Regions from separate parts of the Marinobacter sp. NP-4(2019) genome, predicted to be linked through region 1. Evidence: predicted binding sites of a transcription regulator. Region 1 holds the regulator's gene; each other region holds the start of a gene.
The links. Region 1 encodes FliA, which starts transcription of late flagellar genes. Its sites were predicted from a motif close to CTAAAGTTTNNNNNNNNNNNGCCGNTAA; they were not measured.

Region 1 (10,700 bases):
CTCTGGATGCCATGCCCGGCAAGCAAATGGCCATCGACGCCGACCTGAACGCCGGGCTGATCAATCAGGACGAGGCCAAGCATCGACGTTCCGAGATCGCCCAGGAGGCGGACTTCTACGGCTCTATGGACGGTGCCAGCAAGTTCGTCAAGGGCGATGCGGTTGCGGGCCTCCTTATCCTCGCCATCAACCTGATCGGCGGTATTGCCATCGGTATGCTTCAACATGGTCTGGATTTTGGAACGGCCACACAGAACTATGCTTTGCTGACCATTGGTGATGGTCTGGTGGCGCAGATTCCTTCGCTGCTGCTGTCGACGTCGGCTGCAATCATGGTGACACGGGTCACGTCCAGCCAGGACATGGGTGGGCAGATCCTGCATCAGATGTTCAGTGCCCCCAAGGCGCTGTCCATTGCCGCCGGTATCCTGATCCTTCTCGGTCTTATTCCCGGAATGCCGCATGTGGCATTTCTGGGTCTGGGAATCATCGCTGCGGTTACTGCCTATCTGATCTGGAAGAGAGAGCGTCAGACAGTTGAAGAAGAAGGCGTGTTCCCGACTCGCGGTGGTATGCAGCCCGCGGGGCGAGATCTGCCCCCCGGTGGAGATAGTGGCGATCACGGGCAGGCCCTGCCGGCGCCGGGCGAAAGCCGGGAGTTGGGCTGGGATGATGTGGCCACAGTCGACATTGTGGGGCTGGAAGTGGGCTACCGCCTGATTCCCCTGGTGGACAAGTCCCAGGGCGGCCAGTTACTGAGCCGTATCAAGGGGGTGCGAAAGAAGTTGTCACAGGATCTCGGATTCCTGATGCCGTCGGTACACATCCGTGACAATCTGGATCTGATGCCCAACGTCTACCGCATCGCCCTGATGGGAGTGACGCTTGCCGAGGCTGAAATTCATCCCGACCGTGAACTGGCGATTGACCCGGGCCAGGTGTTCGGCAAGATCGACGGGATTGCCGGCAAGGATCCGGCCTTTGGCCTGGACGCCAGCTGGATCGAGCCTGAAAAGAAGGATCAGGCACAGACTCTCGGTTATACCGTGGTGGATGCCAGTACGGTGGTGGCTACCCATCTCAATCAGGTGTTGCAGAAACACGCCCACGAACTGCTCGGCCACGAAGAAACCCAGAAATGGCTGGACCAGTTGGAGAAGGTGTCTCCCAAGCTGGCTGAAGAGCTGGTGCCGACCACCATTTCCATCAGCCTGTTGCTGAAAGTGCTGCAGAATCTGCTCAAGGAAGAGGTGCCGATTCGTGATATGCGTTCGATTGCCGAGTCCATTGTCAACGTTCATCCCAAGAGTCAGGACCCGAAACTGCTGACCACGGTGGCCCGTCAGGCGCTACGTCGGATGATCGTTCAGAGTATCTGTGGCAATGAGCAGGAAATCCCGGTCATTACCCTGGATCCAGACCTGGAACAGTTATTGCTGAAGTCTGTTCAACAGAGTCAACAATCCGGCGGTCAGGAAGACATAGGCCTTGTACTGGAGCCGAATATGGTCGAAAAGCTGCAGCGATCCCTGCAGGAGAGCGTCCAGCGCCAGGAAATGCTTGGCAAGCCAGCGATTCTTCTGGTGTCAGGCCCGTTGCGACCGGTACTGGCGAAGTTTGCCAGCTATGGGGTTGAGCGATTGCACGTCCTGTCTTACCAGGAAATTCCGGATAACAAGCAGATTACCATTGTGGCGTCCGTAGGCCAGTAACGGCGGCGGATGACAAAGCGGACAGCGCAGGCACAGCGTTGCCGGTGGAGGATGAGGCATCATGAAAGTAAAGCGTTTTTTTGCTCAGAGCATGGCAGAGGCATTGAAGCAGGTGCGGGAACAGATGGGCCCGGATGCCGTGATTCTCTCCAATCGCCGGGTGGACGGTGGCGTGGAAATTGTGACAGCCCTGGATTATGACGAAAATATGGCGCGTCAGCGATTGGGCGACAAGGCCCGGGAGGCGACCAATGGTTCCCGCCTGGCGGAAATGCAGGCGGAACAACATCGCCACCTGGAGGAGGAGCTTGGGCGTTCCCGGGACCGTATCCGTGAAGTCCGTGAAAAGCGGGCCAGTATCGGGGCCGGTTATGCCAACAACACGGCCTTCATTGAAGATTCCGCTCTGGATCTGGAGCCCGCTACGGCGGATTCGGATTATGCGCCGGCGTCGGCTGGCTATTCTGATGAGCTGGCGCAGATGCGTGCGGAGATCAGTTCGCTGCGGGATCTGATGGGAGCCCGCGGACAGGAGCCCAAAAAACCGGCAGCCAATGCTGTCCAGCAGCGGCTTTCCGAGCGCTTGCAGGAATTCGGCCTGGGGTTCGATCTGGCCAATTCCCTGTCCCGCCGGCACAATGGCGGGCGCCTGGAGGAGGGCTGGAAACAGTCGCTGAAAATGCTGGCCACCGGTGTAAAAACCTCCCGTACCGAATGGCTGGATCAGGGGGGTGTCTATGCTCTGGTCGGGCCCACCGGGTCCGGCAAGACCACCACCATCGGCAAACTGGCGGCGCGCCATGTCCTCCGCCACGGTGCCGATTCCCTGGCGCTGGTGACCACTGACCGTTATCGGGTGGCTGCCCATGAGCAGTTGTTCGTGTTTGGTCGCATCCTCAATGTACCGGTCAGGGTGGTGGATGAAAGTCACTCCCTGGACGATATCCTGGATGAATTGTCCGACCGTCACCTGGTGCTGATTGATACCGCCGGTCTCACCAGCTCCGACAAGGGCTACGAGCAGCAATTGTCAGAACTGGCCCGCAGTCACCACAGGATCCGGACCCACCTGGTGGTTTCGGCGACTAGCCAGCCGCGCATCATGAAATCCGTCTGGCATTGCTATAAGATGGCTAATCTTGCGGGCTGTGTGATGACTAAAATAGATGAGGCCCTTACCCTGGGCGAGTCTTTGGGGTTTGTCATGGAGTCTGGTCTGCCCGTGGCTTATTACACGGATGGTCAGAAGATCCCCGAAGATTTGCATCATGCCGAAGCCGTACCCCTGGTTCGGCTGGCCGTGGAGCGGCTGAAAACACTCCAGCAACAACGGGCGGTGGCGGAGGGGGCCTGAATACCATCCCCGGCCATACCGGATGACGGAGTATCCGGCGTGCAACAGGCGCCGTTGAATGACAACTGAGCCTTCGGTTAAACGTGGCGAGAGACAAAACCAAGTATGAGTAAACCACATCCGGTACAGGTGATTGCAGTTTCTGGCGGAAAGGGCGGCGTTGGCAAGAGCAACGTTTCGGTCAATCTGGGGATCGCTCTGGCGCAGAAAGGGCGTCGTGTAGTGTTGCTGGATGCCGACCTGGGCCTGGCCAATATTGACGTACTGTTGGGTATTACCGCCAACCGCAACCTGTCAGATGTGCTGGCTGGCAATTGTGACCTTAGGGACATTCTGGTCGACGGTCCGGGTGGCATCAAAATCGTTCCGGCCTCTTCAGGCACCCAGCGTATGACTCAGCTCAGTGCCATGGAGCATGCCGGCCTGATCAACGCGTTTAGCGAACTCGGAGACCAGATTGATGTGCTCATCGTGGATACTGCGGCGGGCATTTCCGAATCGGTGGTCAGTTTCCTGAGGGCGTCACAGGAACTGTTGCTGGTGGTTTGTGATGAGCCCACATCCATCACCGACGCTTACGCCCTGATCAAGCTGATGAATCGCGATTATGGCACGAACCGTTTCCGTATTCTGGCCAATCAGGTACGAAATGAGCAGGAAGGCAAGCATCTGTTTGAAAAACTGACCCGGGTCACTGAGCGGTTTCTTGATGTGGCACTACAATACGTGGGGATCGTGCCCTACGATGAAGCTGTCAAGAAAGCGGTGCAGCGGCAGAAGGCGGTTCTGGAAGTTTATCCCAGGGCAAAAGCGTCACTGGCGATCAGGGCGTTGGCCGATAAAGTCGACAACTGGCCGCTACCTACATCACCCCGCGGACACCTGGAGTTTTTTGTGGAGCGGCTCGTCGAAGTCTGAATTTGATTCTGTCACCAAAAAAACAAAACCGGACGCATGACATTGGCGAAACACCTGGGAATCTATCAGAAAACCGGCGTCAAGGGCGCTTCCCGGCTCGTTGAAGAGCATGCCCCGCTGGTCAAGAAAATCGCACTGCACCTGATGGCCCGCTTGCCGGCATCGGTTCAACTGGAGGACCTTATGCAGGCCGGAATGATCGGGCTGCTCGAGGCTGCTCAGAGGTACAGTTCCACCAAGGGCGCAACCTTCGAAACCTATGCCGGTATCCGCATCCGGGGCGCCATGGTGGATGAAATCCGCAAGGGTGACTGGGTGCCCCGTTCTGTTCATCGCAATGCCCGTCGTATTTCCCAGGCCATCAAGGCTGTTGAAGACCGTGTCGGTCGTGAAGCTCAGGATCAGGAAGTCGCTGACGAGCTGGGAATGGAGCTTTCCGAGTACCATGCCAGCCTGAGTGATGCCAACAGTGGCAGACTTTTTAGCCTTGATGAGCTCAATGAATCCGGGGAGCTGCCGTTAGAAGAAGCAGAGGCCAGTGATAATCCCCTGGATGACATCACTTCCGCAGCGTTCAAGCGAAGTCTGGTGCAAGCGATTGAAGAATTGCCCGAGCGGGAGAAACTGGTGCTCAGCCTGTACTACCAGGAGGAGCTTAACCTCAAGGAAATTGGCGCTGTTCTCGGGGTGAGCGAAAGTCGTGTCAGTCAGATACACAGTCAGGCAGCACTGAGACTTCGGGGCCGTCTGACTGGCTGGCAAAAAGAGGCGGCCGGTTAACAGGCCGGAAACCCGCCAGCTCAACGTGTACTGAGGTTGGCCATCTGTAGCTTTTGGTAACCGACGCTTTACAACTGGGGCAATCCCCACACAATAAGCGGTGAAATCTCCGGCCTGCCAGGTTATTGGCAGAAAGATAAAACGTATTCCGGGTGTTACAAACTGGAGGTCCCATTGGACAAGAACATGAAAATCCTCATTGTGGACGATTTTTCCACAATGCGACGGATCATCAAGAACCTTCTGCGTGATCTGGGATTCACCAATACCGACGAAGCCGATGACGGCAACACTGCGCTGCCCATGCTGAAAAGTGGCAAGTATGACTTCCTGGTGACCGACTGGAACATGCCGGGTATGTCCGGGTTTGATCTGCTGAAGGCAGTGCGCGCCGATGAGGAGCTGAAAACCCTTCCAGTTCTCATGGTGACGGCGGAAGCAAAGCGGGATCAGATTGTTGCTGCCGCACAGGCGGGGGTGAATGGCTATGTGGTGAAGCCGTTTACCGCAGCGGTCCTCAAGGAGAAGATTGAAAAAATCTTCGAGCGAATCCAGTAACCAAAGGTCGGATGGGCTCTCATGAGCGATAGCAAAAAGAATCCGCACGGCCTTGATCCGGAGGTGACCGAAAAGCTCCGCACACAGGCTAACGAGTTGGTTGAGCACGTCAATTCCGGTAATTATGCCCGAGCGATGACCCTGATCAATGATCTCAGCGAGGTCCGGGATCAGAGCCTGTACCGGGAAGTCGGGCGGCTTACTCGCAGTCTCCACGAGGCGATCCGGAACTTCCAGATTGATCCCCGCAACGCGGAACAACAGGAAGCCCTGTCAAAAATGACCGACGCTTCCGACCGGCTGGAATACGTGGTGAAAATGACCGGCCAGGCGGCCAATCGCACCATGGACCTGGTCGAGGAAACCATGCCCAGGGCACACGTCATCCGTGATGAGGCCGCGGTCCTGAGGGAGCAATGGCAACGCCTTCGTCGCCGGGAAATGCAGCCTGCGGAATTTCGCGATCTCTACGGCCGGATAGATCGTTTCTTCGTCACGCTGACCGACGACGCCGACACCATTTACAACAACCTGTCGGAAATCCTGTTGGCACAGGACTTCCAGGATCTGACCGGTCAGGTGATCCAGAAGGTCACTAATCTGGTGAAGGAAGTGGAAGAACACCTGTTGAGTCTGGTGGTCATGGCCAGCCATGTCGATCAACTGACAGGCACCGTTCATGAAATTGAATCGGCTGAAGTGTCCGCCGAACAGGGTGTCGGTCCCCAGATGAATGCCGATAAGCGCGAAGATGTAGTGTCGGGTCAGGACGATGTTGATGATCTTCTGTCCAGTCTCGGTTTCTGAATGAAGAGGGTAACCCATGGCGTTTGATGCCGATGAAGAGATCCTGCAGGACTTTCTGGTTGAAGCAGGGGAGATACTCGAAAAGCTCTCCGAGCAGTTGGTGGATCTTGAGCAGAATCCGGATGACAGCGATCTTCTCAACGCCATATTCCGCGGTTTCCATACGGTAAAAGGTGGCGCGGGTTTCCTTCAGCTCGAGGCGCTGGTTAATTGTTGTCACTCCGCCGAAAACGTCTTCGACACGCTTCGCAATCACAAGCGAAAGGTGGATTCGGAGTTGATGGACGTGGTGCTGGAAGCGCTTGATAACGTCAACGCGATGTTCGAGCAGGTGCGGAATCACGAAGAATTGACGCCGGCTCCGGATCAACTGATCAAGGCTCTGGATGCTCTGGCTGAACCGGAAGGCGGTGCCCCGGTTGCTCAGCAGGACGAGCAGGCCGATCCTGGGCTAGGTGAAGATCAGGGTGATATCACCGACGACGAGTTCGAACAACTTCTGGATGCGCTGGCTGACGGCAGTGAGCCATCCGCTCCCGTGGCCAACCAGGAAGCGGGCGCGAATGTTCCGGGAGAGGACAGCACTTCCGGCGATGAAATCACCGATGACGAATTTGAAGCCCTGCTGGATCAACTTCATGGCAAGGGGCAGTTTGCCGGCGCACCTGCGGAAGAGGTAGCCAGTGAGCCTGCTGAGGATGTTGGTGACCAGGCAGAGAAGAGCAGTGACGATCTGATCACCGATGACGAATTTGAAAAGCTGTTGGATGACCTCCATGGCAAGGGTGGCAGCCCGACAGCTGACAGTGGCCACAAGCCAGCGGCCAGTGAACCGGAACCCAAGGCTCAATCGCAGGAGTCCAGGCCCGAGGTTAAGCCCGACCAGCCCGTGAAAACCGAGGCAAAAGCGCCAGCGCCTGCGGCAAAGGAGCAGGGGCCTGCTGCCGAAACCACCGTTCGGGTGGACACCAAGCGCCTGGATGACATCATGAACATGGTGGGCGAACTGGTGTTGGTGCGTAACCGTCTGCAGCGTCTTGGCGCCGAGAGCGAAGATGAGCACATGCACAAGGCGGTTTCCAACCTGGATGTGGTCACCACCGACCTCCAATCGGCCGTCATGCAGACACGGATGCAGCCGATCAAGAAAGTCTTTGGCCGTTTCCCCAGGGTGGTGAGGGATCTTGCCCGCAGCCTCAAGAAAGAAGTCAATCTGGTGATGCACGGTGAAGATACCGACCTGGACAAGAATCTGGTGGAAGCTCTCTCAGACCCGCTGGTTCACCTGGTTCGTAACTCCGTGGATCACGGTATCGAGGCACCGGATGTCCGTGAGAAGGCGGGTAAGCCCCGTATCGGAACTGTCACCCTGAACGCCGAGCAGGAAGGGGACCATATTCTGTTGTCCATCGAGGATGACGGTGCCGGAATGGATCCCGAGGTGTTGCGGCGCAAGGCTGTCGAAAAAGGTATCTACGATCAGGATGCGGCAGACAGGCTGACGGAAAACGAGTGCTACAACCTGATTTTTGCCGCCGGGTTTTCCACCAAGGATCAGATCTCGGACGTGTCTGGCCGGGGTGTCGGCATGGACGTGGTCAAGACCAAGATCGGCCAGCTCAACGGTCAGCTCAATGTGGAGTCAGAGCTTGGTAAGGGCTCACGCATTGTCATCAAGGTGCCGCTGACCCTGGCCATCATGCCGACCTTGATGATCATGCTGGGAGACCAGTCGTTTGCGCTTCCGCTGGTCAATGTTGTGGAAATATTCCATCTGGATCTTTCCAAAACCAACATTGTGGACGGTCGCGAATGCATCGTTGTGCGGGACAAGGTTTTCCCGTTGTTCCACATCAAGCGCTGGCTGGTAAAAGGTGCCGCTGAGCCTGAACCGGACAACGCCCACGTGGTCATTGTGGCGATGGGAACAAGGCAGGTCGGGTTTGTGGTGGACCAGCTCATCGGTCAGGAAGAGGTCGTTATCAAACCTCTGGGACGAGCGCTCCAGGGGACGCCGGGTATGGCGGGAGCCACAATTACCGGAGACGGACGTATTGCCCTGATTATTGACGTTCCCAGCCTGCTTCAACAATACGGTTGAGGCGCACGGACAGCCTCGGTTTAGGAGAATTGGATGACAGTTTCTGTCCTGGTTGTTGATGATTCAGGTTTCTTCCGCAAGCGCCTGACGGAAATCCTGACTGCATCCGGTCAGATCAAGGTGGTTGGCGTGGCCACCAACGGACGGGAAGGGGTGGAACTGGCTGAGAAGCTGCGCCCCGACGTTATCACCATGGACTACGAAATGCCGGTGATGGACGGCATTTCCGCGGTACGGGAAATCATGAAGCGCCACCCGGTGCCGGTGTTGATGTTTTCGTCACTGACCTATGAAGGGGCCCGGGTGACCCTTGATGCTCTGGAAGCCGGTGCGGTCGATTTCCTGCCCAAGAACTTTGAGGAGATTGCCCGGGACTCCAGCCAGCTCCAGAAAATTCTGGTCGACCGTGTACTCGATGTTGCTGGCAGTCGTCCCGGAGCGAAGCCCCTTTCGGCAACACGCGCGGAACCGGCATCCACAGCTAGGCCCGCTTCGCGTCCGGAGCAACCATCACCGCAAGTCCGGCATCGTGCTGACAGACCTCCTGCGTCGGCGCACCGTTCTCCGGTGGAGCCCGCTGCTGATGCGGCGGTTCCCAGACAGCCATCCCGTCGGTCGCCGGCCAGACATTACAGTGTGGTGGCTATCGGCACCTCCACCGGTGGTCCGGTCGCGCTGCAACAGGTACTCACAACATTACCCGCCAGCTTCCCCGCACCGATTGTGCTGGTTCAGCACATGCCGGCCAGTTTTACGCCAGCATTTGCCGAACGCCTGAACAGGCTGTGCCGCATTGAAGTGCGACAGGCCGAGGATGGTGACGTGCTCCGACCCGGTCAGGCCCTGTTGGCACCGGGGGGGTGTCAGATGATGATTGAAAACCGCAGTGGTCAGGCTCGTGTGCGAATTCTGCCGGGGGACGAGCGTCTCAATTACAAACCGTGCGTCGACGTGACTTTTGGCTCCCTGGCCCGCAGTTTTCCCGGCAAGACCCTGGGCATTATTCTCACCGGCATGGGGGCGGATGGCAAGGAAGGTTGCCGTCTGATGAAACAGAGCGGTTCTGTCATCTGGTCCCAGGATGAGAAGTCATCGGTGATTTATGGCATGCCGATGGCGGTCGCCAGGGCAGGGCTGCCCGATGAGGTGCTGTCACTCAATGACATTGGCCCCAGGTTGGTCGAGGGTGTGAGCTGATGGATATTCTCAGCCTGCTGGGTATCATCCTGGCCTTCGCCGCCATTCTGGGAGGGAATCTGCTGGAAGGCGGTGCCCTCAGCTCCCTGTTTAACGGCCCGGCGGCCCTGATTGTTATCGGCGGCACCCTGGCCGCCACGATCCTGCAGACGTCCTGGCCGCTGCTTAAAAGGGCCTTCATCCAGGTTCGTTGGGTGTTCGTGCCGCCCTATGTCAGCCTGGAAGATGGCATTGGCAAGGTTATCGACTGGAGCGTCAAGGCACGTAAACAGGGCCTTCTCGGGCTTGAGGGGTTGGCGGAAAGGGAGCCGGAAAGATTTGCCCGCAAGGGCCTCCAACTGCTGGTTGACGGTGCCGAAACCGAAACGATCCGCAGTATTATGGAAGTTGACCTGGAGTCCCGTGAACAGCGTGACCTGGAGTCGGCACGGGTCTATGAAGCCATGGGTGGCTATTCGCCGACCATCGGTATCATTGGGGCAGTGATGGGACTGATTCAGGTGATGACCAACCTGGAAGACCCCCAGTCTCTCGGTAGCGGTATTGCGACCGCGTTCGTCGCCACCATCTACGGTGTGGCACTGGCAAACCTGCTGTTCTTCCCGGTTGCCAACAAGCTGCGAGGCATCGTCCGTGAGCGCACCCGTTATGAAGATATGATGATCGACGGCATTATTGCCGTCGCTGAAGGGGAGAACCCGAAATCCATCGAATTGCGGCTGCGGGGTTTCCTGCAGTGATAGTCAGGCGGTTGTATGCGGCGTCGTAGGCCACCTCAGGACGATCTTCATAACAAGGAGCGTTGGCTGGTTTCCTATGCCGACTTCATCACCCTACTGTTCGCTTTTTTTGTGGTGATGTATTCGGTGTCGTCCGTCAACGAAGGCAAGTACAAGGTACTGTCGGAAACCCTGACCGGCGTTTTCAATGCCCCGCAACGTTCCTTCCAGCCTATCGAGGTTGGCGACCAGGCCCCACAGGCTGCTCCGGCGCATTCCGAAGACGTCATTGTGCCGCCAGTCACCGAAGCGCCCCGTAACCCGGAAATCAGTGAAGAAGGCAGAGCCGAGGCCCTGCGGACCATGGCCGACCAGTTGGCGCTGGAATTCGACGAACTGATCAATCAGGGGGTTGTCACCCTGGAAACCAACGAACGCTGGCTGGAGCTCAATCTGCCCGACAGCCTGTTGTTCAGCAGTGGCTCCGCAGAACCCCACTACGATGGTTTTGCCGTGGTGGAAAAGATTGCCGGGGTCCTGCGTAACCGTGATAA
Region 2 (10,700 bases), 1.2 Mb from region 1:
ACCTTCACCGGCTGGCTGAACGAAACCGTTGACCTGCCCGCCACCGTGACTCTGGGCAGCGAATGTGAACTCAAGGATCCCTCCGAAGATGGTGGGGTTGTGCGCTGCAAGGGGCTCGATCTCCAGGCAGACGAGATTCGCAACCACCTCGAGACAGGCATGCAGGTGACCAAACTGGCGGTCACCTGGGACGACAGCCTGTCGTTCGTATTGGATGAAGAACTGGGCATCCGCCGGCTCAAATTCGGCGATACTCTGCAGGAGAAGCTGGACGATGTGGATGCGGACGACGCCGCCGCCCGGTTTGATGCGGCCTTTGCGCTGATGACCCTGGAACTGGCCAGGCTGATCCCGGGATTGCTGGAGGCGCTGGGCGGCGAGGACCGCTCAGCGATTGTCGAAGAGGCCTGAAGCCAGACGGGACACTAGGCTGTCAGTGGGAGCTGTTGAGCAGACGCTCCCGCTGCCAGTCCTTGTCCGGTTCGTTCAACACCAACCGCAAATCCATCACTTCCTCTTCCATGTTGTACTGGATCTCGAAACCGAGATGCTCCGCCAACTGCAACATGGGCCGGTTATCCGGCAATACATTACCGACCATTTCCACGGTTCCCCGTGACCGGCAGTAATCAATCATCTTCTGCATCAACGCGACACCAAGTCCCTCACCCTTCATGTTGTCATGCACCATGACGGCGAATTCACAACGGAGATTATCGGCATCCGTCCAGACACGAACGGTGCCCAGGGTCTCCTCGCCTTCAGCGTCTTCCCTGGGGGCGTTGGCGATAAACACCATTTCCCGATCATAATCGATCTGCACCATCTGGGCGACGTCCTCGCGGGAGAAATGCTTGCGGTACTGGAAGAACCGGTAGCGAATGGACTCCGGTGACTGCAGTTCGTGAAAGGCCCGGTGCGCCGGTTCGTCTTCCGCCAGTACCGGCCGGATAATCACCCGGCGACCGGACTTGGGCAGCACGATCCATTCTTCCAGCTCCCGGGGATAAGGCTGGATGATGGGCCGCCCGGGTTTGTCGTCCAGGTCGATGGCAATGTTCACTGCCACGGCTCCCTGTTCGTTAAAGAGCAGTGGTGAGATTTCCAGGCCACGGATTTCAGGAATATCGATGACAATCTGTGACAGGGTCACCAGGGTTTCCGAAACCGCCCGGATGTCCTCCTCGGGCTTCAGGCTATGTTCCTTCAGCAGTTTATACATATAAGTGCGACGCAGCAGCTCGCGGGCCAGCACCATGTTCAGCGGCGGCAGCGCAATCTGGCGGTCGGTCATGACATTGATCTGGGCACCGGCGGCACCACACACCACCAGCGGCCCGAACACCGAATCCCGGGTAATACCGACGCTGAATTCAATCCCTCCCACATGCTGGTAGGATCGCTGGACTGCAAAACCGAGGAACCCGCTATCCGGAAAATGCTGCTGATATTCATCCATCAATACCCGGCAGGAATCAATGATCGCGGCTTCACTGTTGAGCTTCTGAATGGTCCCCTTGAACCGGCGCTGCCCGGTACTCAGCTCCAGAAACGGGTAACACGCCTGTTGATGGATGAGAGTGATATCCACCGGGCGGCGCTCCACCGCGAACGCCTCCAGCACTTCTTCCACGTCGTCGCAGTAGATGGTGTCGATGGTGTTGATACCGTAATCCCGAATAACCTCCCGCGCTTCGCGGTTTGACAGGTGCATGCGCCCGGAGCGCATCGCCCCCATCACCACACGACGGGTCTGGGTCCGGTCGTCAAAATGATCGGTGAATGATTCCGGTGTCTCCGTAAGCAGACGCTGCACCCGTTGGTGACGCACATGCTGCATGAAGGCCATCACCGCTTTTTCCGGATTGAAAAATGACGGTAGCCCGGCGCGGTAGAATTCGTCACGGGCATCCATCACCGTGCTCTGCCCCAACCAGCAGGTAAACACGTTCAACCGGCTGCCCTTGGTGGCCTGTATTACCGCATCGGCAATCTGCAAGCTGTCTTCCGTCAGGCTTGGGGCATACATCACCAGCACATTGGCCACCTCGGGATCCTTGGCGAGGATCTTGATGGCTTTGGCGTACAGTTCCGGTGACGCATCGTAGTTGAGGTCAATGGGATTCTTGCGGGTCCAGTACGGGGGCAGATTCTCTGCCAGCGCCTCAATAGTGTGATCCGACAGGCTGGCCAGCTCCCCCCCCAGGTCGATCAGCCGGTCAACGGCCAGAACCCCGGGGCCCACGCCATTGGCCATGATTGCCAGGGATTCCCGGCGCAAGGGACGCATCCGAGTCAGTGTTTCGAGGGCATCGAACATCTGGCCGAGGCCATCAACCCGGAGCACACCGGCACGCTGCAGCATGGCATCGTAGATGGGGTCACTACGTTTGACACCCGCCGGCAACTGATGGGGAAACCACTCCGATTCCGGCGTGCGTCCGCTCTTGACCGCAATGACCGGCTTGGTACGGGAAGCAACCCGTACGGCCGACATAAAGCGCCGTGGGTTGGGAATATTCTCAATGTGCAGCAGGATGGCGCGGGTCTGACTGTCCTGGGCAAGGTAGTCGATCAGATCATCGTGATCGATGTCCATGCCGTCACCAAGGGTCAGGAAGTAGGAAAAACCCACACCCCGGGCAAACGCCCAGTCGATAATGGAGCTGGCCACGGTACCGGACTGGCCGACAAAAGCGACCTTGCCCGGAATGGCCCCCATATGGGCATAGGTTGCGTTCAGGCTCCTGGCCGGCACCATCAGCCCGATGGTATTGGGGCCCAGCACCCGGATTCCGGTCTCCCGGGCAGCGTCCCGCACCGAGTACATCAGCGGCTGTCCGGTTTTACTGTGGGTACGGGACATCCCCCCGGTCATGACAATAGCGGTACGTACCCCGGCTTCCCCAAGCCTGCGGACCATCTTGGGGACCGTATCCGGGGGTGTACAGATAATGGCCAGGTCCGGGCTGAACTCCATTTTCGAGACCTTCCGGATACACGGCACGCCGTGCACGTTGTCATAATCGTTCTGGTTGATGACCAGGAGTTTCCCCGGATAGCCGCCTCCCAGAATATTACGCAACACCATGCCGCCAAGGTTGTCCGCCCGCTCGGAAGCACCGATCACCACAATAGACGATGGATTAAAGAGACTTTCCAGATAGCGGGTGCTCAAGCGCAAGCTCCTTGCCGTTTCCAATCGTTGATAAGGCTATCCTTATCTTAGGCGGTTGTTTCCCTATGTAAAACGTCGATTACCCCTATAAGACCAAAGAAACACGGCAACCACGTAGCATCCCTGATAATATTGGCGAAAAGACAAGCAAAAACCACGCATGCAGAATACACGCAAGCAGAATAAGAGTAGTCAGGACCCGTATGACCACAGCTTTCTTCTATCATGATGACTGTCTGAAGCACAACATGGGCCCGGAGCACCCGGAGTCACCGGAACGGCTCTCTGCCATCATCAGTTACCTGGCCGATTCCGGCGTCGGTGATGTGCTGGACTGGGTACGTCCTGATGAAGTCACACGGGATCAGTTGCTGACGGTGCATCCGGAGAAATACCTCCACCAGCTGGACCTGATGCAACCGACCCGCGGACGCGTCTTCACCGATCCCGATACCGCCATGATGCCCGACACCTTGCGCGCCGCCCGGCTGGCAGCCGGTGCCAATGTTCAGGCTGTCGATATGGTAATGAGCAGCCAGGTCACCAATGCCTTTGTCTGCGCGCGGCCACCCGGGCATCACGCCGAACGCAGTAAATCCATGGGCTTCTGCTTCTACAACAACATTGCCCTGGCGGCGATGCGGGCACTGAACTTCCATCAGCTGGAACGGGTCGCCATCATCGATTTCGATGTACACCAGGGAAACGGCACCGCTGATATCATTGGTGGTGACGAACGCATACTGATGTGCTCCAGTTTCCAGCACCCGTTTTACCCCCACTCCCACGTGCACCGTCAGCCCGAAAATATCGTCAACATCCCGATTGAATCCAACTGTTCGGCACTGGATTACCGTAAGGCTGTGGAGGCCGGCTGGCTGAAAAAACTGCAGGATTTCAGGCCCCAGGTAATCCTGGTATCGGCGGGCTTTGACGGCCACCGGCTTGATCCGATGGCGGAGCTGAATCTGGAGGTAGAAGATTATCGCTGGCTGACAGAAATGATCACCAGCGTGGCCAGTGACCACGCCAATGACCGGGTCATATCAACGCTGGAAGGGGGGTACCATCTGAGAGCGCTGGCAGAAAGCGTCAACGCCCACCTGGAAGTATTAAGCTCCGTCCGTTAACCGGAGTATCCGGCCTCATACCCGTTGGCCTGCTGGAGTTCAGGCCGTTCACCCTGGCGTTGCAGGCGGATGGTGGTACGCCGATTGTCAGCCGGTCGACGGGAAACGGGGTACTGGTCGGCATGGGCGCGCACGGTGATCAGATCCTCAGGCACCCCCTTCTCCATCAGATAATCCGCGACGGCATTGGCTCGCTCCTCAGACAGCGCCCGGTTATCAATGCGGCTGCCGCTGCTGTCAGTATGGCCATCCACAAAAATACGCTCCACCGTGGAATCCGCCTGCACATAGGTCACAATATTGTCCAGCAACTGCCGGTCACCCGCTGAGAGGCTGGTACTGCCTGCACGAAAAGGAATCCGCGAGCGTTTGATCTGGTCGTAGTTAACCGGCAACAGGTTGGTGGTGCAGGCACGATAGCTTTCATACTGGCCAGCGAAATTGATGTTGGAGACACGCACCCGGACCGGACTGCCGTCATACCAGGATGCCCGCGTGACGGTCGGAGTCATGCCATCCAGCAAGCCCCTGGCGATCACCATCGCCTGACGGGCACTGAGAGCAACGGGCCGACGGCCCTCACCTACATTAACGGCTCCCACCCTGCGCGGAGCAGCTCCGGGGCGCCAAGCCGGCGCTTCCACCACCAGGCTACCCCTCCCCGGCCGCATCAGGGTGGTATCCGACTCCAGGTAAAATGACAACTGCTCACCGGCCTTGTGGCGGAAAACGGCCCGGCCGTATCCGGGAACTTCATGCACCATGGCACACTCAAAGACTGACTCGGAGACATACCACTGGCTGTTTTCTATACCGGCACCAAAACTGGACGACAGGGCAGTACCGCTTGCTCCCAGCAACACCAGGGAAGCGAGCGTGGCTGTACGAGGAAACAAGGTTGAAAGTCTGACCATGGCATCTTTCCGTCAGTATCTGGGTTGCTCCCTGTTTAACGGCGGATCGAATCGTTTCTTTAGCCCCCTGCCGGAAACAATTGCAAACGGCATCTGGTATAATCCCGCCAAAATTTACGCCGGCATCCGCCCGGCCCTACAAATAGCTGGAAACACCGCATGACCGAACAACTGACCATCACCCGCCCCGATGACTGGCACCTGCACGTAAGAGACGGCGCCGTTCTGAACGATGTGGTGCCGGCCACCGCCCGGTGTTTTGGCCGCGCGATCATCATGCCCAACCTGGTGCCACCGGTAACGACCGCCAGTGACGCCATGGCTTATCGACAGCGCATCCTGAATGCCGCCGGTGACCTCCCGTTCGAGCCGTTGATGACCCTTTACCTGACCGAATCCACCACCGCAGAGGACATCCGCGAGGCAAAATTCGCCGGCGTGGTCGCGGCCAAACTGTACCCGGCCGGTGCCACCACCAACTCTGCATCTGGCGTAAAGGATATCCGCAACATCTATACGGTACTGGAAGCCATGGCCGATTGCGGCATGCTGTTGCTGGTCCACGGCGAAGTGACCGATGCGGATATTGATATTTTTGATCGGGAAAAAGTGTTCCTGGAACGTGTGCTGGCACCGACCCTCGACGCATTTCCAAATCTGAAAGTCGTGCTGGAACACATTACCACCGCCGATTCCGCCGAGTTTGTCCGCCAGCACAAAGGCGACAACCTGGCTGCGACCCTGACGCCGCAGCACCTGATGTACAACCGCAACCACATGCTGGTGGGCGGTATTCGCCCTCACCTGTACTGCCTGCCGATTCTGAAGCGAAACCGGCACCAACAGGCCTTGCGGGATGCTGTGGCCAGTGGCGACAAACGCTTCTTCCTGGGTACGGATTCCGCGCCCCACGGCAAGGACAAGAAAGAAGCGTCCTGTGGCTGTGCCGGCTGCTACTCGGCCTACGGCGCGATTGCCCTGTACGCCGAGATTTTTGAGGAGCTGGGCATCCTCGACAAGCTGGAAGCCTTCGCCAGCTTCAATGGCGCGGATTTTTATGGCCTGCCACGGAATACCGACACCATTACACTGGTCAGGCAGAACTGGACCATGCCTGAGGAACTTCCACTGGCAGATGGCACCATCGTCCCGCTTCGCGCCGGAGAAACACTGACGTGGCGATTGACGGGCGCCTGAACACGCCCCCCCTTTTTCATTACCTTTAACACCGTACCCCGGCCAAACCCTAGGAGTTTGAGTGACTGACGAAAACAAAGAACCGCATCCGATGGCCCGACGTTTCCGGGGATTTCTCCCGGTTGTTGTGGATGTCGAGACCGGCGGCTTCAATCCCGAAAAAGACGCCCTTCTGGAGGTGGCTGCGGTCCTGCTGACGATGGACGAAGATGGCTGGCTGAGACGTATGGAAACCCACGTCCAGCAGATTGATCCTTTTGAAGGCGCCAACCTGGAACAGTCCGCGCTCGATTTCACCGGTATTGACCCCTGGAATCCGGAGCGTGAAGCCGTGCCCGAGCGGGAAGGCCTGAGTGAGATTTTCAGCCCGATCCGCAAGGCGGTCAAAGCCCACGACTGCAAACGGGCGGTATTGGTGGGCCATAACGCCACGTTCGATCACAACTTCCTGTTCGCGGCCGCCCTGCGTTCAGACATCAAGCGCAACCCTTTCCATCCGTTCTCGACGTTTGATACCGCCACACTGGCCGGACTGGCCTATGGCCATACCGTGCTGGCACAGGCATGCAAACTGGCCGGCATTCCTTTCAGCAACAAGGAAGCCCACTCGGCAGCCTATGATGCGGAAAAGACAGCGGATCTGTTCTGCGGCATCGTCAATCGCTGGAAGGAACTGGGGGGATTTCCTCCACCTCTGATCAGTGAGATGGAAGAATAAAAGGATGGTCCGGGGCAGGCCTGGGCGTCGGCTTTCGCTGCGCTCAAGCCGACCTACGGTATATCCCGGCATACGCCATACTGTAGGTCGGCAAGAGCGTCGCGAATTCCGACAAAGTCCCCAGCTTACCAGTAAATCCCCCGCATGATCGCCGCAAAGGCCACCTGTTCCGAGGATACCTTGGGCTTTTCGCCCGACCGGCTACCAGCCGCTGCCGGAGAATCCGGGAACATGCGATAACCGGTGTTCATCACGATCTCGCCCATCTTCGGCGCAATTGCGTGCAACACCTGCGCAAAGATACCCAGGCGCGTGGCAATCCGCTTGGGACGATAGACGATGGCGTCCGCCACCATTTCCGCCGCCTCATCCGGAGTCAGGGTCGGCACCGAATCGTAGATCTTGGTGGGCGCAATCATCGGGGTCTTCACCAGTGGCATGTTGATGGTGGTGAAGGTGACGTTGCGATCAGACCATTCCGCGGCCGCGCACCGACTGAACGCATCCAGTGCGGACTTGGACGCCACATAGGCCGAGAAACGCGGGGCGTTGGTCAGCACACCGATAGAAGAAATGTTGACCACATGGCCACGGCGGCGCTCCAGCATGGCCGGGGCAAAGCCCATGATCAGACGCACGGAACCGAAGTAGTTCAGCTGCATGGTGCGCTCAAAATCGTGGAAGCGATCGAACGACAGCGCCAGGGACCGGCGGATAGAGCGACCGGCGTTATTAACCAGCACATCCACGTGGCCGTGGTTATCCAGAACGGTTTGCACGAAGCGGTCACAGTCTTCCATTTCGGCAAAGTCACACTGGTAAGCGTGAACATTGCCGCCGCGGGCCTCCAGGTCGGCCGCAATCTCGGCCAGCCGCTCTTTCTTGCGGGCACCGATTACCAGGATGGCACCGGCGTCGGCCAGTTTCTGGGCCGTAGCCAGACCAATGCCCGACGTGCCGCCAGTCACCACACAGACCTTGCCTTCCACCGTGCCACGCAGGGTACGGTCCTTGAACAGATCCGGATCCAGGTGACGCTCCCAATAGTCCCAGATCACCGGGGCGTAATCCGGCAGGCGCGGCACCGCAATATCGGTCCCTTTCAGGACGCGCTCGGTTTCCCGGGCATCAAACCGGGTCGGGTAGTTGATAAACGACAACACCGACGGCGGAATGCCCATATCATCCAGTACGGCACTGGTCAGACGTTTCACCGGCGGCAGATTCTTCAGACTCTGACGGATGAAGGGCGGCACAAAGCCGAACATCCGTGAGTCGATACGCATCCCCATACGTGGGGCATGGCCGGCATCGCAGAAAATATTGAGGATCTCCCCCACTTTGTAGGGATCGGAATCCACCAGATGGAAACAGTTGCCGTCCTCGCCTTCCAGGTGAGCAATGTGATCCAGCGCATTGACCACGAAATCCACCGGCACTACATTCAGGCGGCCACCTTCGATACCAATCGTTGGCACCCACTGCGGAAGCGCGTGGCGGATTTTCTGGATCATCTTGAAGAAGTAGTAAGGGCCGTCCACCTTGTCCATCTCGCCGGTTTCGGAATGGCCAATCACCATGCCCGGGCGGTAGATGCGGAACGGTACCTTGCAGCTTTCACGAACCACTTTCTCGGATTCATGCTTGGTCAGCAGGTACGGATGGTCCAGCTTTTCCGCTTCCTCGAACATGTCCTCGCGGAAGGTACCCTTGAACAAGCCGGCTGCAGCGATGGAAGACACGTGATGGAAACAACCGGCACCCATGGCCTGGGCCGCATTGACTGCACTGCGGGTACCCTCAATGTTAGTCGCCTGCTGGGCTTCTTCGTCAGCCCCCATGTCGTACACGGCTGCCAGATGGAAGAAGTGGTCAACATGACCTTTCAGGGCCTCCATGGTTTTGTCGTCAATGCCCAGGTTGGGGCTGGTCAGATCGCCAATAACCGCTTTTACCTGATTCTCGTCAGCCCCCCAGCGTTCCCTCAGGATGTCCAGCTTGCCCAGGGATTGCTCACGTACCAACACATGGACGGTGCCGCCACGCGCGAGGAGTTTTTCCACGAGAAAACGGCCGATGAATCCGGTGCCACCCGTCAGAAAGTAATTCATTGATAGTCCACCTTGCCTGTTGCTCAATTGTTGTCTGTCCCTACGCCCAAACATCTACGACTAAAGTCTTAGACTGTTTGGAAGCGCCGGCATTGTACTTAATTGCAACCCTCATGTATCGAACTTTTTTAGAGCATTTACTCTTGTAAGTCATTGTTTTGTGTAGAGTAATTACTCTAGAACTCCCGCCGGAACAGGCCGGAACACAGGAAGCACCGCTAAAATCGACACACTGAATTTGAGCCTAGGAGTCTGCGCGGCAGGAGACACCTTCTGGCATAATGCGTAAAAATTCTTCAGCACCGGAGAATCTGATGGGAACCACTTTCCGCCCGTATTCGCCTGACCAGGAACTGCTTCTTCCCCCGAGCCTGAGCGAGTGGCTGCCTGAGGGGCATCTGGCCTATTTTGTCAGTGATGTCGTCGAGGAGCTGGATTTAAGCGCGTTTTATGCCCGCTACGAAGGCAACGGCCGACGCAACTCGCCCTTCGATCCACGAATGATGCTGAAGGTTCTGATCTACGCCTACGCCACCGGCGTTTTCTCTTCACGCAAGATCGCCCGGAAGCTGGAAGAAGACGTGGCCTTCCGGGTTCTGGCGGCAGGCAACTTCCCCAGGCATCGCACGATCTGTGATTTCCGCAAACACCATTTGGTTGCCTTCAAGGCCGTGTTTATTCAGGTGGTCCGGATTGCCCGGGAAGCGGAGCTGATCACGCTGGGAACACTGGCGATTGATGGCACCAAGGTTCGGGCTAATGCCAGCAAGCACAAGGCCATGAGCTATGGCCGCATGGGCGAGGAAGACGATCGTTTATCGAAAGAGATCGATGCACTTTGTCGTCAGGCACGTCAGACAGACCAGTCGGAAGACCGACAGTTCGGCCCGGATAACCGGGGTGATGAACTGCCTGAAGAGCTTCAGTACCGGCAGGCGCGGCTGGAAAAGATTCGTGCTGCCAAAGAGAAATTGGAAGCAGACCAGAAAGAGCGGGACAAGGCCCGGGGTCGGTCCCCGGACGATGATCGGCGCTCACCTCGCGGGGGCCCGAACTTCAAGCGGGATTACGGGGTTCCGGATGACAAGGATCAGAGCAATTTTACCGATCCGCAAAGCCGGATTATGAAAACGGCGGACGGGTTCCAGCAATGCTACAACGGCCAGTTGGCCGTGGATGGTGAATTCCAGCTGATTGTCGCCAACCACCTGGGCAATAATCCCAGTGACAATGGCTGTCTGATACCACTGCTGGATCAGGCAAAAGACACTCTGGAAACCTATCCGGATCAGTGTCTGGCTGACGCGGGTTACCGTAAAGAAGAAGATCTACAGACCCTGGAAGACAAAAGCATCGACGGCTATGTCTCGCTGCGCCGGGAGGGCAAGAAGAGTTCAGAGATAGACGCGAGCCGTTATCCGGCCAGCGCCCGGATGGCCGGGAAGCTGGCCA
Region 3 (10,700 bases), 2.1 Mb from region 1:
ATAATAGGTCGAAGTCCGTCTACCGGCAGGCGGTGGACCAGTTTCCCCGAGAGCCAGAAACCGCCCAGAACACCGGGAAACGTGAGGGCGAACAGGTTGAGTTCCCGGGTGCCGAGATAGCCGGAGGCAAACAGCGCAGTGACGCTGAAAAAGCTGGCAACCAGAAAGAAGGCGGACATGTTCGCGCGCACCAATGGCCCCTTTTCATTCTGGTATATCAGCGCGATGGGCGGCCCGCCCACCGCGGTAATCGTACCCATGTAGGTGGACGCAGCACCCGCCAGCACGCTGTTGCGGGCGTTCAGTCTTGGGCGTAAGCCGCCAATGCTCAGCAGTACTCCGGTCAGTATCAGTACCCCGAAGATCAGCTCGAAGCCCTTGGGTGACAGGATTAGCAGTGTCAGGCCGGCAAGTACGGTGCCTAATGCACCGCCTCCGATGGCGAAACGTACTTCGCGGATCTGCAACGATTCATGGTACCGGAACAGCATGAATACCGTCAGAAGCACGGCGTTGAGAACGAGCGGGGCGGGCACAAATAATGGGCTGATCAGGAACAACAGTGGCGCGGAAAAAGTGCCTATACCGTAACCCGCAACTCCCTGTAGGCAAGCACCTGCAAGTAACGTCAGGTTGGCAAGCAGAATATGAACCAGGGATACTTCGTCCAAAACAAGTCACCGATTGAAGGTAAGGGATTTTGATAGCACAGTCCGGAAACGCCTGGAACTGATAAACTGTGCCCCCTTTTTATCAGTATAGTGGAATGAGAGTATCCGGATGACAGCTCAATCCTCCATTGAACAGCAACGCTGCCCCTGTGGTTCGGGCGAAGCCTACCATGCCTGTTGTCGGCCGTTGCATCAAGGCGGCCCGGCACCGACGCCGGAAGCGTTGATGCGCTCGCGTTATTGCGCCTTCGTGTTCAGGCTTGCCGACTATCTGCTGGAAACCTGGCACCAAAGTACCCGCCCCCCATTCCTGGATCTTGAACAGTCGCCGGACTGGTCGTCCCTTCGCATTCTTGAATCTTCTGTCCGGGGTGATGCCGGAACGGTACATTTCCGCGCGGTCTACCGTCTCGGCGATGGTTGGGGGTATCTGGAAGAGGTATCGAACTTCATAAGGGAAGAGGGGCGTTGGTACTACGTGTCCGGCGAAACTTCGGAAGGCCAGTTGAAACCCGGCCGCAACGAGCCGTGCCCCTGTGGTAGCGGTAAAAAATACAAGGCCTGTTGTCTTTGAAGTCTATGAAGCAACCCATTACCGGCTACCACAAAGATGCAGAAAACCACTGGGTTGCTCAGTTGGCTTGTGGTCACAACCAGCATGTGCGTCATGCTCTGATTTCACGAATTTTCCCGAGGGTAAGAATCTTGTTCCGCAGCTTGGCCTTTTTTCGTTTCAGGCTGTTTGTGAGAGTGTTGATTGTCCCGCTGCCGGTGTCGATGCAACTTTCCGTGTTCTGGAACTGTTCTAGCAGTTCAAGCTGGACATGAAGGTCCTGAAAATCACCCAGACATTGTTGCCACCGTTTCAGGTCCTTGATGCCCGCACCCAGGGTGGGTTTGTCCAGTTCAATCAGGTAACGGATGCGTTTGAGCAATTTGCGCAAGGTGTGGATGTCTTCGTCCGGGGAGTGTTCATCCAGTGTTAGTGCGAGTTCGTTGTAGTGACGTATACGCCGTGAAAGGGCGTTTCGGATATCCTGGTGGGTAAGCTTTCCGAGGAGTTTTCGGAAGGCGGAAGAGCTGATCAGTCGATACCAGTGGTCCATTTCCCGCTGATAGGTTGGTTTTTGCAGGTGCTCTTTTAGCTGCTGGTGTCGGGTATTGGCTGCCGACTGGAAGAACGACAGCGCCCCGGCTTCGCCCAGTGTTTTGTCGAAATTTGCAATAAACACATGGAGATCTCGCAGGGCACTGGTTGCCCTGGCATGGCGCTTCAAGTGTCTGGACGCTTTTTTCAGGCCGGTGTCACCCGTCAGCTCGACCACGGATTCTGCAATGGCGCGGGAGCGCCTGATCGCGATCCGGTACTGGTGAAGAAACTCATCATCAAATCCGTGCATCACGCCGGCTTCCAGGTCCCGCATGAGTTGGTATTGATGAACCAGCACATCCGGAATGTGGTTTGCCAGCGGCTTGTTTGAGGTTCGTGGTGTCTTTTTGCGTTTGCGGATGAACTGCGAGTAGCTGATGTCTTTTGGTGTTAACAAGGCCTGCAACGTACCGCTTCGCTTCTTGAGTTGGCTCCACGGCCGTGCCGGCAAGCGAATGTGCATCAGGCTGCCGGTTGGAAAGCTGTCCGGTGGACTTTCAAGGAGGTACGACGCCAGGTCCAGCAGGGCGGGGTTATGGCCGACGATGGTTATGGTGCGCTCATCCTCAGCGATCGCCAGCTGCTTCAGGAGAACCCGGTAGTCAAAGGTGTACAGTTCTGCCTTGGTAATGATCCTGGTATGCGGGCCCTTTCCCGCCGTGATTCCTGCCAATGTCTGCGTGGCACGCCTGGCATGACTTGAAAGAACGAGGCCGTCCAGTGCGCCCAGGTGCTGTGCGGCCCGGGCCAGTGCCCGTAACTGCTGTTGACCACGGGCATTGAGCGGGCGTTCCTGGTCCCGGAGGGACTCGTCGGCCCAACTCGATTTTCCATGTCGTATCAGGAACAGGTCGGTCATGGGTGGCCTCGGTTGTCTGGTACTTTAGTCTACACCGGATTCAAGTCCGTAACGGGCTGGCCGATACGTATCCCATCGTAATCAACTGTCGTTAAACGGATTGGTGGTTGCAACCCGTTGCCGTGACGAACTTGGGTAACACCGCCTTAACAAACTGGAACAGATGTGGTTGCGGGCCTGTGCATAATTGCATATCAAGCACCGATAATAATGGGATACACGCCGATGACACTGATGACCCGACTAAAAATCCGTTCCCGACTGCTACTGGCTGTATTGCTACCCGTCCTGCTGACGGCTGCCACCATTGCCTGGATTACTGCAAGTCAGATCAGTGCTAACGGAGAGGCAGAACTCGAACGTCTGGAGGACAGCCTGCTGGATGCCCGTAAAACCGGGCTGAAGAATCTGGTGGATGCAGCCCGCGCCGTGGTCTTGGAAGCCAAGAACGACCCCGACCTGTCGGAGCGGGAAGCCAAGGAGGCGGCGGCAGCCCGTTTGCGTTCGATTCGTTTCGACAAAACCAATTATGTCTTTGCGTACACCCGGGACGTCTACAATCTGGCCTATGCCCCGGATCCTTCGAAGGAAGGCCCCACGGATAATCCGACACTCAGGAAACTGGTTGGCAACCTGTTTGATGCTGCAGATAGCGGTGGTTTTTATGGGTACGATTGGGTGAACCCCGCTTCCGGCAACGAAGAACCCAAGGTGTCCTACTCGACGATTATTCCGGACTGGGACTGGATGGTCGGTGCCGGCGTATACGTGACGGATATTGACGCCGTGGTCAATGCCGCTCGCGAGGATATCGAAAAGAACATTCAGGCCACTCTTGGCATTATCCTGGCGGTGACGGTGATTGTCGTTCTGGCGGCGCTGGCCATTGGCCTGTTTGTTGGCCGCACGGTAACCAGGCCGCTGAAAGCCGTCAGTGACATGATGCAGGAAATCGCCGACGGTGAGGGCGACCTGCGCCAGCGCCTGCCCGATGAAGGTACCGATGAGCTGGCGGAACTGGGGCGGCGCTTCAACAACTTCGTTATCAAGATCCAGAACACCATGCGTGAAGTGGGCAGCACCACGGAGCAAGTGGCCTCGGCTGCTGAAGAGTTGAGCCGGGTGGCGAACGAAACCCGGACGTCGGTCCAGGAGCAGGGATCGGAAACCGACCAGATTGCCTCCGCAATCAACGAAATGGCGGCAACCATCCAGCAGATTTCGGGTAACGCCAATGAGGTTGAGAGTGCCGCCTCAGACGCCGATCGCATGGCCCGCGATGGCGGTGAGACCATCACCAATGCGCAGGCTGCGGTTAACCGGCTGTCCGGCGAAATTGACGAGACTGCCCGCAGCATCAATGCCCTGGCTGAGAAGTCCGATGACATTCAGCAGGTGCTGGATGTGATTCATGCCGTTACCGAGCAGACCAATCTGCTGGCACTGAATGCGGCTATTGAAGCGGCGCGTGCCGGTGAACATGGTCGTGGTTTCTCGGTGGTGGCCGATGAAGTTCGTCAGTTGGCCAAGCGCAGCGCCGAGTCCGCGGACCAGATCCGCGAGATGATTGGTGGCTTCGTCAGTGAGTCACGAGCGGCAGTCGAGCGTATGAATGCGTCCCGTGATCATTCCACGGAAACCGTAGAGCGAATCAATCACGCCACCAGTGCGCTGGGCACCATCGAAAAATCGGTTGGCCAGATCCACGATCAGGTCACCCAGATCGCAACCGCGGCCGAGCAGCAAAGCCAGGTGGCAGAAGAGATCAACCAGAACGTGGTGCGCATTGTCGATGCCGCCCAGCGCAGCGATACCGGCGTGACCCAGACTAATGAGGCAAGCCATGAGCTGGCGCGTCTTGGCGAAAGCCTGCGGACCCTGGTTGGCCAGTTCAAGGTATAAATTGAACGGGTAAACGGAACCCTTTGTCTTCGTCGTTCGTTTATTGGTGACAGGGCGTCAGCTTTGTGACCAACAATAACAACGACGGATGAGACAATGAGACAAAAAACCAGACTGGGCGGGGTTGCCCTCACGGCAATCCTGCTTTCCGGCTGCCTGAGCAGCAGTGGCGGCAGCGATAATGACTCAAACGCCCCAGCGCCTGTCGTTGGCGGCGAACAGCAACTTTTCAAGGCAACCGTTAAACGCACCGCTTTCGGTATTCCCCATATCGAAGCCGATGATTTCGTCAGCATGGGATACGCGTACGGGTACGTGCAGGCGGAAGACAATCTCTGCCTGCTAGCGGAGGATACCCTGACCGTGCGCGGCTTGCGTGCCCGTTTCCTCGGGGCGGATGGCTCATATCAGATCCCGTCCAACGGTGCGACCACCACCAACCTCAATGCTGACTTTTTCTGGCGGGCAACCGCCACGGACGAAGCCATCCGGCCCCTCAAGACCGGCAGTGATCCGGAAGTGGGGGAGGCATCCCGTGGTTATGTTGCCGGGTTTAACCGTTACCTTGAAGAGCTGAGGAACGGTCAGCATCCCGGGCGCCATGAGGCCTGTCGCGGTGAACCCTGGCTGATGCCGATGGAAGTGGATGATATGTACCGCCGGTATCTCCGCCTTGCAGTTCTGGCGTCGTCATCGGTCTTTGTTGATGGTGTGGCGACGGCGCAGCCGCCGGCCACGGACGTACCGGAACTGTCCGCGGACGAGATTCTGGATGCCCTTGCGGAGGCGGGGATTGATGACAGCGAAGACCTGCCCTTCCCATTTGCGGATGAATTACCGATCGGCAGCAACATGTACGGCTTGTCTGCCGGTGCCAGTCGAACCGGTGAGTCGATGTTGTTTGGCAATCCGCATTTTCCATGGGAGAAGACCGAACGCCTCTATCTCGCTCACCTGAAAGTCGGGGATCAGGCCGAGATCATGGGGGCTGCGCTCTATGGCCTGCCGGCGGTGCTGATTGGTTTTAATGATCAGTTCGCCTGGAGCCACACGGTTTCCACCGCGTATCGCTTCAGTTTCTATGAGCTGACCCTGAACCCCGCCGACCCTACCCAGTATCTGTACGAGGGTGAGTTTGTGGATATGGAGGCCACCGACATCACCGTGCAGGCGCTGGGTGACAATGGCGAGGTGACCGACGTTACCCGCACACTCTACAGTTCCCGTTACGGGCCCATGCTGACCTTTGAAGCGGCAGGTGTGCCGATACTGAACTGGTCAAACGCCAAGGCCTACACCCTGCGTGATGCCAATGCCGAGAATGACCGCCTGCTGAACCAATTTTTCCGCTGGAATCAGGCTGACAGTTTCGAGGAGTTTGTGGAACTGCATGGTAGCGTGCTGGGCGTGCCCTGGGTTAATACCGTGGCAACCGGACCGGGCAAGCCGGCCTATTACGGCGACCTGACCGTAGTGCCCAATGTGCCGGATGCCAAGGCACAGACCTGCGCCACGCCGTTGTCCCCGGTATTTGATCTGCTGGCTCCGGGCCTGCCGCTGATGGATGGTGCCCGCGCCGACTGTCAGTGGGACACAGACGCGGATGCCCCCGCCGAGGGTGTGTTCGGGCGCTCGAATCTTCCGTCCCTGCAGCGGGATGACTGGGTGCACAACTGCAATGACAGTTACTGGGTGACTAACCCCGCCGAGCCGCTGACCGGATTCGCCGCCATCATCGGTGACGAGGAAACTCCCCGTACCCTGCGTACCCGTAAATGTATGCAGCAGGTTATCCAGCGCCTTGATGGTTCCGATGGTAGGCCGGGCAGTACCGGCTTCGAGCTGGCCAATCTGCAGGACATTGTTCTGGACAGCTCGCTGATGTCCGAGCAACTGGCGCGTGACGCAGTGTTGAGCGCCTATTGCCCGCTCGGTACATTGTTGGGCAGTGATGGTCAGCCGGTGGATATAACCGAAGCCTGCGCGGTGCTTCAGGCCTGGGATGGCACTCACAACCTGGGTTCGGTGGGCGGCCATATCTGGCGGGAGTTCTGGCGCAACATCGATCCGTTGCCGGCGGAATCACCGGACAAGTGGCTGACGCCGTTTGATCCCTCCGACCCGGTCAACACCCCGGCCACTCTCAATGTTCTGAGTCCTCTGGTGCAGGCGGCTTTTGCCGATGGGGTGAAGGCCATACAGGACTCGCCGATGGCGATGGACGCTGCCATGGGCGACCTCCAGGTTTCCGGTATTCACGACACGGTGATCCCGGTGTTTGGCGGTGAGGGATTCGAAGGAGCGTTTACCATCGCCAGTTCGCGCCCACACGATATCAGCGATGGTCGATACGACGTTAAGTACGGCAACAGTTATATCCAGACCGTGACCTGGGATGACCAGGGGCAACCGGTTGCGGAAGGGTTCGTGACCTATTCCCAGTCAACCGACCCGGCATCGCCCTACTTCAGGGATATGACGGAGGCCTATTCCGGTAAACAATGGATCCGCTTCCCATACACGGAGGCAGACATCGAAAGTGATCCGGAGCTGGTACGATATCGCCTGGTGGAACTGGCGCGATAGTGAGCAGCGCATCCATGCAACGGGCACCGGGAACAGGTGCCCGCTGCATTGGCTAAGCGGTATTTGGCACGCTACTATTGTCGGGATTATCAGACAACAACCGATAACAGGTAATACGATGCCAACAATGACTTTCCGCAAACCCTTCCTCGCAGCTTTTACGTTAGTGCTGTCTCTTCTCAGCACTTCGCTGATGGCCGAAAAAACGCACACCATCCGACTGGCGGAAACCTGGGGGCCGGGCTCGCCGATCCTCGGGGAAACGACCCGACATATGGCCGCGATGGCTGAGCAGATGTCCGGTGGTCGCCTGCAGTTCCGTATTGACTCTTCCAACAAGCACAAGGCGCCATTCGGTATTTTCGATCTGGTGCGCCAGGGTCAGTACGACATGGGGCACACCGCCTCTTATTACTACAAGGGCACGATTCCCAACGCCATGTATTTCACCACGGTACCGTTTGGCATGCTGGCCCCCGAGCAGTATGCCTGGTTCTATTACGGTGGCGGTATGGAACTGATGGAAAAGGTCTACAAGCCCTTCGATTTACTGTCGTTTCCGGGTGGCAATACCGGTAATCAGATGGGGGGATGGTTCCGTGAGGAGATTAAGTCCCTGGAAGACCTGAAAGGCCTGAAAATGCGCACCCCGGGTTTCGCCGGCGAGGTTATGGCCGAGCTGGGCGTGGCTGTGACCAATATCCCGCCGGGTGAACTCTATACTGCTCTGGAGCGCGGTACCATTGACGCCCTTGAGTGGGTGGGACCGGCACTGGATCTGCCCATGGGCTTTCACCAGATCGCCGATTACTACTACTCAGGCTGGCAGGAGCCGGGTGCGGAGGTTCAGTTTCTGATCAACCAGAAAACCTGGGACAGCCTGCCAGAAGACCTTCAGGAGGTCCTGAGGGTGGCGATGCGTACCGCCGCCTATGACATGTATATAAAAACCATGCATGAAAGCGGCGAAGCGTGGGACCGCATGAAGGAAGACTACCCCAACGTGACCCACAAGACCTTCCCGCCGGAAGTGATTGAAGCCCTCCGGGATGCAACCGAAAAGCTGCTGGCCGAAGAGGCCGAGAAGGATCCGTTGGCGAAGGAAATCATTACTTCCCAGCGTGAATACATGAAGAAAATCCGCAAGTGGACCAATATCTCTGACAAGGCCTACCTGAACAGTATCTCCACCGACTGAGACCGTTCAGAAAGTGCCGGACAGGGCGCAGGGGGTGTTAATAAACACGCCTTCGTGTCCCTGTCGGTCCGTCTGTGTAACAAAATCGTCAAACATTGTCATTCCTCAGAAGAATGCAGTGTGATGCTCCAGCGTGTCTTATACTCAGGGCAGATCAACCCAGCAGGACACGCCAGGGATGCGCTTTGTATTACTCCACCTCGCCAGACTGATTGTTCTGACGGTTTGCCTTCTCTTGCCGTGCAGTGTCGCAGTGGCTGCATCCCAGCCTCTCTCCGATGGCTGGGAATATCGCTGGGGTGATTCTCCCTTCACCAGTGACGGTACCCCGGTCTGGACACTGGATGCCCCCGGACAAGACAACTGGCGTTCCATTGGTTTCCCATCGAATCCCCCCAACCGGAATGGCCGTGAGCACGTCTGGTTTCGGGTGATGTTGCCTGACGGGGAGTGGCAGGAGCCCGTTCTATACATTTTCAGTGTCGACCTGATCGTTCAGGTGTACTTCGAAGGCCAGAAAATCTACCAGTATGGCACCTTTGATGAACAGGGCCGTGGCCGTTTTGAGGGCTGGCCCTGGCATGAAATCAGCCTGCCTGAAGGATTTGAAGGCAAGTACCTGTACTTCCGGGTGTTCTCGGATTACACGGATATCGGGCTGTGGGGCGAAGTGTCGATCATGAATCGACCGGACCTGGTGCTGTACATCCTTGAAAACTCTCTGGAAGCGTTGGTTGTCGCGGCGTTTTCAATGCTGATTGGCTTGCTGGCACTGATTTTTGCGGTGTTGCAGGCGAAGAAAAAGAGTTTTGGCAGCCTCGCGCTGTTTGCGTTTGCCTCGGGAGGCATGTTGTTGGCGGAGAGTCAGGCCAGCCAACTGCTGTGGAATGTCCCATTGGCCTGGGATTACCTGGCTGCCGGTTCCTACTATCTGTTGCCGGTGGCCATGGCAATGCTGCTGGAACAGTGGCTGGCCGATCATCGTCCGCGAATGATCAACCTGGTGTGGAAAGTTCATCTGGTCTATGTGGTGGTAGCACTGGGGTTATCGCTGAGCGGGGCCGTCAATCTGTCTTCGACGTTCCCGCCGTTTGATGCCCTGTTCCTGGTATCCCTGGTGACCATCACCCTGGTGGTCATTTATCGCTTCAAACACCTGTTGCTGGAACAACGCATCATCCTGCTGGCCTATGCCATCTTTTGTGTGTTCCTGGTTGCGGATATGGCCGTGGCGCACGGGGTGTTGCCCTGGGGGCGGGTGCCTGTCAGTTGGGGCGCGCTGCTGTTTGCGCTGGCGGTGGTGATGATTTCTTTGTGGCATTACGCCCGCACCCAGCAGGCGCTTTACAAGCTGAACCTGTCTCTGGAGCAACAGGTGGCTGAGCGTACGGAGAAAGCCGAGACCCTGGCCAGGCGGGAACAGGCGAGAGTGAGATTGCTGACGTTCGAGAATGAAAAAAACCGGATGCTTAATGACATCATCGCGGGGCTTCAGGACTGCTTCGGACTGAATCAGGCGTTCAACTACCTTGCCCGTGTTATGCCGGATCTTTGCAGCCCCTTGAGCGGAGCACTGTACCTGCGTCGTGACGAAGGCATGACGTATGAGCGACTCAACCACTGGGGTTACGCGGGGAAAATACCGGCGTTTGCACTGATTCTCGATACTTCGGAGGGATTGCCGTCGCCAGCGCAGGTTCCTTCCCGTTATCGGGAAACAGCCGAGGACGACGTCGCTATACAGGACGAGGCGGAGGAAGCAACGGCGTGTTTCTGGATTACGGTTCAGTCGGCCAGTGAAGGGGCCCTGGTGATGGGGTTGTTGATGGTTGAGATTCCTGAGAATTTTGCAGCAAGGGGCAATGGCTATGGCGCAGCCCGGCTGTTCCACGCTCTTGAGCAGGGGTTGCAGCGGATTGGTATTACGTTGTCCAGTATCCGCTTGCACGAGGAGTTGCAGAAATACTCCTACGAGGATGCGCTGACGGGCTTGAAGAACAGACGTTACTTCAATCAGCTACTGAAACATGAGAGTGCGGGTGCGGTACGGAACCAAGTGTCTTTGGCGCTGCTGATTGTCGATATCGATCATTTCAAACAGTTTAACGATACTCATGGCCACGAAGCAGGCGACAGCGCCCTGAAAACCGTGGCCCGGGTGTTGTTGCAACAGTTCCGGGACAGCGATGTGGTGTGCCGGTATGGCGGTGAGGAGTTTGTCGTCATTATGCCGGGGGCAAATCTGTCCGCTGCCAGGGAGAAGGCTGAAAATCTGTGTCGGGCGATTCGAGCCATTCATATCTATCATGGCGATCAGGATCTGGGCGGGATGAC

Region 2: the regulator FliA is predicted to act here: its motif matches at 5,258-5,285, upstream of EHN06_RS07735 (flagellar protein MotY).
Region 3: the regulator FliA is predicted to act here: its motif matches at 2,720-2,747, upstream of EHN06_RS02190 (methyl-accepting chemotaxis protein).

The regions. Positions count from the first base shown of each region.
Region 1 covers NZ_CP034142.1:2,886,282-2,896,981, reverse strand. The annotation lists gene flhA (flagellar biosynthesis protein FlhA) at 1-1,712, shown strand, start outside; gene flhF (flagellar biosynthesis protein FlhF) at 1,774-3,066, shown strand; gene EHN06_RS13175 (MinD/ParA family protein) at 3,172-3,984, shown strand; gene EHN06_RS13170 (RNA polymerase sigma factor FliA) at 4,021-4,764, shown strand; gene cheY (chemotaxis response regulator CheY) at 4,939-5,322, shown strand; gene EHN06_RS13160 (protein phosphatase CheZ) at 5,344-6,129, shown strand; gene EHN06_RS13155 (chemotaxis protein CheA) at 6,146-8,230, shown strand; gene EHN06_RS13150 (protein-glutamate methylesterase/protein-glutamine glutaminase) at 8,264-9,427, shown strand; gene EHN06_RS13145 (flagellar motor protein) at 9,427-10,167, shown strand; gene motD (flagellar motor protein MotD) at 10,183-10,700, shown strand, end outside.
Region 2 covers NZ_CP034142.1:1,687,551-1,698,250, reverse strand. The annotation lists gene rdgC (recombination-associated protein RdgC) at 1-411, shown strand, start outside; gene EHN06_RS07745 (GNAT family N-acetyltransferase) at 434-3,178, opposite strand; gene EHN06_RS07740 (histone deacetylase family protein) at 3,382-4,308, shown strand; gene EHN06_RS07735 (flagellar protein MotY) at 4,305-5,222, opposite strand; gene pyrC (dihydroorotase) at 5,382-6,419, shown strand; gene rnt (ribonuclease T) at 6,481-7,137, shown strand; gene EHN06_RS07720 (SDR family oxidoreductase) at 7,263-9,248, opposite strand; gene EHN06_RS07715 (IS1182 family transposase) at 9,563-10,700, shown strand, end outside.
Region 3 covers NZ_CP034142.1:488,168-498,867, forward strand. The annotation lists gene EHN06_RS02170 (sulfite exporter TauE/SafE family protein) at 1-671, opposite strand, end outside; gene EHN06_RS02175 (YchJ family protein) at 781-1,245, shown strand; partial or broken gene EHN06_RS21595 (DUF3565 domain-containing protein) at 1,251-1,310, shown strand; gene EHN06_RS02185 (CHAD domain-containing protein) at 1,337-2,680, opposite strand; gene EHN06_RS02190 (methyl-accepting chemotaxis protein) at 2,906-4,582, shown strand; gene EHN06_RS02195 (penicillin acylase family protein) at 4,679-7,168, shown strand; gene EHN06_RS02200 (TRAP transporter substrate-binding protein) at 7,296-8,366, shown strand; gene EHN06_RS02205 (diguanylate cyclase) at 8,545-10,700, shown strand, end outside.